2 regions of the Brenneria tiliae genome follow, and region 1 is predicted to be linked to the other one. Evidence: predicted binding sites of a transcription regulator. Region 1 holds the regulator's gene; the other holds the start of a gene.
The links. The regulator LexA, encoded in region 1, represses DNA repair genes until DNA is damaged. The targets are predictions, from matches to a motif close to TNCTGTATGTACATACAGNA.
Positions count from the first base shown of each region.

Region 1 (3,418 bases):
CCCAACGTCAGCTACAGCGAACATAATACCAGCGCGAACCAACCGCTGACGCGTATGCAGCTGTGGCTGGACGCCTGCCCGACGCGGGAAAACTGCCCGCTGCAGCGGTTGAGGCTGAATAAAACCGCCCTAAGTTTACTGGCCTCGCCGGAGGGGGAGCAAAACAGCCTGCAACTGCGCCAGCAGGTGTGGGTCCATCACCTGGAACTACAGGAAAATGAGCGGCAGAGCATTAAACTGAACGGCAATCAGGCTTATCTCCAGTTGCTGCACGGCTCGGCGGCGGTGAGCGGCAACAGGCATGACGGCGACAGGCTGGGCTGCGGCGATGGCGCGTTTATCCGCCAGGAAAGCGGGTTGACCATTCAGGCCGAGACGCCGCTGCGCGCTTTGCTGATCGATCTGGTGGTTTAAGTTTTCGCTCTCCATCTTTAGCGGCCGGTGAACGTCACTGGTTCTGCCTTTTCTTGCAGCCGTGGTAAGATATCGGCCTGGTTCCTTTATGCGTCAGGGTGATATGGCAATGGATTCAACCAATCAGGACAAACTACTTGCCCAGGCTGAACAGATTTGTCAGCACCGCGGCGTACGTTTGACGCCGCAGCGGCTGGAAGTGTTACGCCTGATGGCGCAGCAGTCCGCTGCGATCAGCGCATACGATCTGCTCGATCTGCTGCGCCTATCCGAGCCGCAGGCCAAACCCCCGACGGTTTACCGCGCGTTGGATTTTCTGCTGGAGCAGGGATTTATTCATCGGGTGGAGTCAAACAACAGCTATGTGCTTTGCCACCATATCGAAGATCATAGCCACACCTCGGCGCTGTTTATCTGCGACCGCTGCGCTCAGGTTACCGAGCGTCAGACGGAAGGGGTGGAGGAAATACTGCGCGGTCTGGCGCAGCAGGCGGGCTTTACCCTGCGCCACAGCGTGATTGAGGCGCACGGACTTTGTGAAGGCTGCCAGGAAGTTGCGGCCTGTAAACAAACGGAGCATTGCGATCACGACCACAGCATTCCCATCAAGAAACGCTAGTTCCGGCAAAGGGTTGCAAGGGCCGATCGGTCCCGTCCGTCATTCACCGCGCCCTTGCTTATTCACTGGCTGTTTTTGATGCTTTTCTTAAAATCGCCGATAAACTCTTTTAGGGCCGGGTGGATTTTTTGAAACATCTCTTCTTTCCTGTTAAGCGTGACTACCTCGCCAAACAGTTTCATGCCGACTAAAAATGGATACAGCTGCTCTTCAGGCAGCGCTGTTTTGCCGTCGCATAAGGAAAGGATTTTGGTTAGATCGTCATGGGAGGTGAACGGAAATGAGACTTCATTATCAGGTTGTTCCGTATCTTTTACGGTAATGATATAGCGTTTTGACATAAGCTGGTTTTCCACTTGGCGCAGGTGTGATTATAAGGTTTATTCCCTGTGATACGATACTGGATCCGGCGGACCGAAATCGATCGTTTTTATCACCACCGCACGTTTCGTCCCGTTTCCAACCCAGCCATATCGCCCCGCAAGCGGAGCGATAATCGATAAGAAACGCCAGGGACTATCGCCTGTGTCAAAGACGTAAAATCAGCTCCAGTCGCCGTTGCGAATAACGCCGACCGCCAGCCCTTCAATAGAGAAATTCTGCTGCCGCAGATCGACGACAATAGGGGAAAACTCTTCGTTTTCAGCCAGAAGATGTACGGTATTACCTTGTTTTTTCAATCGCTTGACCGTGACTTCATCTTCAATCCGTGCCACAACCACCTGCCCGTTACGGACGTCCTGCGTTTTATGCACCGCCAGCAAATCACCATCCATAATACCGATATCTTTCATCGACATTCCGCTCACGCGCAGCAGGAAGTGGGCGCTTGGTTTGAACATGGACGGGTCGACCTGATAGTGGCACTCGATATGCTGCTGAGCCAGCAGCGGCTCACCCGCCGCGACGCGGCCAATCAGCGGAATGCCGGTCTCTTCTTCCATCAGCAGGCGAATACCGCGCGACGCGCCGGATACGATTTCAATGACGCCTTTGCGCGCCAATGCCTTTAAATGCTCCTCGGCGGCATTTGGCGACCGAAATCCCAGCTGCTGGGCAATTTCCGCACGCGTCGGCGGCATACCGGTATGCGCAAGATGATCGCGGATCAGGTCATAAACCTGCTGCTGTCTGGCTGTTAATGCTTTCATTCCGCCCCCTGGTTGTTTATACAGTTTTGCTGTGAGTATATACAGGTAAGGAATAATTGGGAACCGGTAAATCAGTAACTTCATGCCGTCCCGTACGTTAAATCGGTCGCTTTGCCGATTTTTCATCCCGTTTTTCAATCCTCAGAGCGGATTAATCGGTAAATCCGCTGCGGACGCCCCACCTTACCGTAAACAATTTCAGCTTCAATCATCTGCCTGGCGGCACAATACTCCAGATAACGCCGCGCGGTGGTCCGGCTCAATCCAAGCTGCAACGCAACGGTTTCCGCCGTATGGCGAGTTTGCTCACCATGAAACAACGATTGCACTTTATTCAGCGTCAGTTCATCAATGTTGGCAGGTAATTTTTCTTTTGGCTTCCCCCGGGCATAAGCATTGTACATATCATCGATTTGGCTCTGGCTAATGCCATTATGCTGGTTAAACATATCCAGCCGATGCCAAAAACGCTCCAGAGTCTGACTCAGACGCTCATAGGCAATAGGTTTGATGAGATAGTCAAACACCCCACAGCGAATAGCGTCGGCCACCGTATCCATATCACTGTCCGCCGTGATAAGCACAACACCGCCCGCAAAGTGATTCAGGGTCAGTTCATGCAACAGGCTTAGGCCTTGTCCATCGGGTAGAAAATTGTCCAGAAGTATCAAATCGGGGTTAAAACGGTCCACCATCGTCCGGGCCTGGCTCAAATTACCCGCCAGCCATATTTGCCCGCATTCACGATGCTGTCGGATAAACTCCACGTGCATTTCCGCCAATGGCGTTTCATCCTCCACGATTAATATATTTATCTTCGTCATGGGTATCCCTTCGTTTTCGGAATAAATATGGAAAAGAGCGTGCCGCAGGGCGTATTGTTTTCTAAAGTAATGACTCCGCCGCTACGGCCGACGTAGCTGGCAACCAGGTAAAGCCCAATGCCGTGTTCGCCAGCCTCTTCGGTTTTAGTACTCACCCCTTGTTTAAAGATTTTTTCTCTGAGTGAGTCGGGAACGCCGCATCCCTGATCGGCAACTTCGATGACGACATCCTGCCCTTCATCAGAAAAGAACAGTTCAATCGTATGATTACCTTGCGGATTTTTCAGACTGGCTTCAAAAGCGTTATCCAGCAGATTGCCCAATACGGCGGAGAATTCGGTGCTATCCATGCCCTGGGGGAGTTGGCGTAACCGGCTGCCGGGAACCAACGTCAGAATCAGTCCCAACTG
Region 1 is NZ_JAKPCB010000098.1:264,215-267,632, forward strand. It holds gene MFP24_RS13735 (pirin family protein) at 1-414, shown strand, start outside; gene zur (zinc uptake transcriptional repressor Zur) at 524-1,033, shown strand; gene MFP24_RS13745 (DUF3861 family protein) at 1,096-1,374, opposite strand; gene lexA (transcriptional repressor LexA) at 1,576-2,184, opposite strand; gene dpiA (two-component response regulator DpiA) at 2,319-3,008, opposite strand; gene dpiB (sensor histidine kinase DpiB) at 3,005-3,418, opposite strand, start outside.

Region 2 (3,418 bases), on a different contig from region 1:
GCGGGAATAGCGTATCGTTAATCAGCGTGGATTTACCCGAGCCGGACACCCCGGTGATGCAGGTAAACAGCCCCACCGGCAGCGTCAGCGTCACGTCTTTCAGGTTATTGCCCTTCGCGCCGATCAGTTTCAGCACTTTGGTCGGGTCGGCGGGCACGCGCCGCTGCGGCACGTCAATCTTGCGTTTTCCGCTGAGGAACTGGCCTGTGAGCGATTCCGGCACCGCCATAATCTGCTGCATCGTCCCTTCCGCGACTATCTCGCCGCCGTGCACGCCCGCGCCGGGGCCGATATCAATCACATGGTCGGCGGCGCGAATCGCGTCTTCGTCATGCTCAACCACAATCACGGTGTTGCCCAGATTGCGCAGGTGAATCAGCGTTTCCAGCAGGCGTTCATTATCGCGCTGATGCAGGCCGATGGACGGTTCGTCCAGCACGTACATCACCCCGACCAGCCCGGCGCCGATCTGGCTCGCCAGACGGATACGCTGCGCTTCGCCGCCGGAGAGGGTTTCCGCCGAGCGCGACAGCGACAGGTAATTCAGCCCCACGTTGACCAGAAATTTCAGCCGATCGCCGATTTCCTTCAGCACTTTCTCGGCGATTTTGGCGCGCTGTCCGCTCAGTTTCATGTTCTGAAAGAAGCTCATCGCATGGCCGATGCTCATATCGGAAATTTGCGGCAGCGTGGTCTGCTCAACGAATACGTGGCGCGCCTCTTCGCGCAGCCGCGTGCCGCCGCAGCTGGCGCAAGGGCGATTGCTGATAAATTTCGCCAGCTCTTCGCGCACCGCGCTGGACTCCGTCTCTTTATAACGGCGCTCCATATTATGCAGCACCCCTTCAAACGGGTGACGGCGCACCGAGGTATCGCCCCGGTCATTGATATATTTAAACTCGACGTTTTCCTTGCCTGAACCGTACAGGATCAGCTTCTGGAGTGATTCGCCCAGGCTGTCGAACGGCGCATCGACATCAAACTTATAGTGCTCCGCCAGCGAGCGCAGCATCTGGAAATAGTAGAAGTTACGCCGATCCCAGCCGCGGATCGCCCCGCCCGCCAGCGACAGCTCGGCGTTCTGTATTACCCGGGCCGGATCGAAAAACTGCTGTACCCCCAGGCCGTCGCAGCTGGGGCAGGCGCCCGCCGGGTTATTGAACGAAAACATGCGCGGTTCCAGCTCATGCATGCTGTAACCGCACACCGGACAGGCGAAATTGGCCGAGAACAGCAGTTCGGGCACCGTCGGGTCGTCCATATCCGCCACCACCGCGCTGCCGCCGGACAATTCCAGAGCGGTTTCAAACGACTCCGCCAGACGCTGCGCCAGATCGTCGCGCACTTTGAAGCGATCGACGACGACTTCGATGGTGTGCTTTTTCTGCAATTCCAGCGGCGGCGGATCGGACAGATCGCACACTTCGCCGTCGATACGCGCCCGGATGTAACCCTGCGTCGCCAGATTTTCCAGCGTCTTGCTGTGCTCGCCCTTGCGATCTTTCACCACCGGCGCCAGCAGCATCAGCCGCTTGCCCTCCGGCTGAGACAGTACGTTATCCACCATCTGACTGACGGTCTGCGCGTCCAGAGGAACGTCATGCTCCGGGCAGCGCGGCTCGCCGACGCGTGCAAACAGCAGGCGCAGGTAATCGTGAATTTCGGTAATGGTGCCGACGGTGGAGCGCGGGTTGTGCGACGTCGATTTCTGCTCAATGGAAATGGCGGGCGACAACCCTTCGATATGATCGACGTCCGGTTTCTCCATCAGCGACAAAAACTGGCGCGCGTAGGCGGAGAGAGATTCAACGTAACGCCGCTGCCCTTCGGCATATAACGTATCAAACGCCAGCGATGACTTACCTGAACCCGATAATCCGGTGATCACTATCAGCTTGTCGCGAGGAATTATCAGGTTGATATTCTTGAGATTATGAGTACGGGCACCACGAACTTCGATCTTATCCATTCACACACTTCCCGAAATAAATACGGTTTTGCATTATCTCGCGGACGGAGACAACCGGTACGAAACATGCAATTATGGCACAAAAAAAACGCCAGGCGCGTTTTTAGCATTGACGGAAACAGCCGGTAAAGGCAGCGAACCGGGATAGCCTACCACCAAAAAGGCTGAATGGATATCCAGTTATTGGCGCGTTTTTTATGCAACCGCTGCAATCAGCACTTTCATTGCTGAAGCTATTTCGCAGGTATGATAGAAATTCGTATCATGCTAAAATCGATCGTTTAGACTTAAGATAAATCGAGTGATTCATCAGGAGACACGAGCATGGCCAGCAGGGGCGTTAATAAAGTGATTCTTGTCGGAAATCTGGGGCAGGACCCGGAAGTTCGCTATATGCCGAATGGCGGTGCGGTTGCCAACATCACGCTGGCCACGTCGGAAAGCTGGCGTGACAAGCAAACCGGCGAGCAGAAAGAGAAAACCGAATGGCATCGCGTGGTGCTGTTCGGCAAACTGGCTGAAGTCGCGGGCGAATACCTGCGTAAAGGTTCTCAGGTTTATATCGAAGGTTCGCTGCAAACCCGTAAATGGACCGATCAGTCCGGCGTAGACAAATACACCACCGAAGTGGTGGTCAACATCGGCGGCACCATGCAAATGCTGGGCGGCCGTCAAGGCGGCGGCGCACCGGCCGGCGGCGCGGGCGCGGGCGGGCAGCAATCCGGCGGCTGGGGCCAGCCGCAGCAACCGCAGGGCGGCAATCAGTTCAGCGGCGGCGCCGCGCCAGCGCAGCAAGCGCGCCCGGCACAGAACAACGCCCCGGCGGCAGGCAACGAACCGCCGATGGACTTTGACGACGATATTCCGTTTTGATCCGGCATTAAAATATCTTTCGTCATCTCAATAAAGCCCCGTAATTCGGGGCTTTCAGATTGCTGACAAACCCACTCCGCCATAGTCATCCCCGCGTAGGCGGGGATCTGCTTTCAGCTAGTGCGTTGATATCAGGAAGATTCCTGCCTACGCAGGAATGACGGATTTGGATTTGCTATCACCAATGGCTACTTTGTCAATGGTCTGAAAGCCCCGTAATTCGGGGCTTTATTATTTTCTTCATTAGCTTAAAAGCGGTACTACTTATACCCTAAATAATTCGAGTTGCAGGAAGGCGGCAAGGGAAGGAATCCCGATGAGCTTACTCAAGTAAGTGATTCGGGTGACTGAGCGTAGCCAACGCACCTGCAGCTTGAAGTATGACGGGTATAGATATCTTTTAGTACCGACGCCTGGTTAGCGGCGATGTCGACTATTTCATTAATCGCCGGTCAAAGAAGAATGGCAGTTCTCGCGTACTGCTCAGGCACGGCGTAAAGCCGGGATGGTGCGGATTAAGTACGGCATTATTCTCGGCTGGAATGATGCTGGACGGTATAATAAGCGCCACACCCT
Region 2 is NZ_JAKPCB010000100.1:371,684-375,101, reverse strand. It holds gene uvrA (excinuclease ABC subunit UvrA) at 1-1,969, opposite strand, end outside; gene ssb1 (single-stranded DNA-binding protein SSB1) at 2,294-2,842, shown strand; gene MFP24_RS16865 (RES family NAD+ phosphorylase) at 3,276-3,418, opposite strand, start outside.
Region 2: uvrA (excinuclease ABC subunit UvrA) is a predicted target of LexA. The motif match lies at 2,132-2,151, and genes of this name have one in related genera.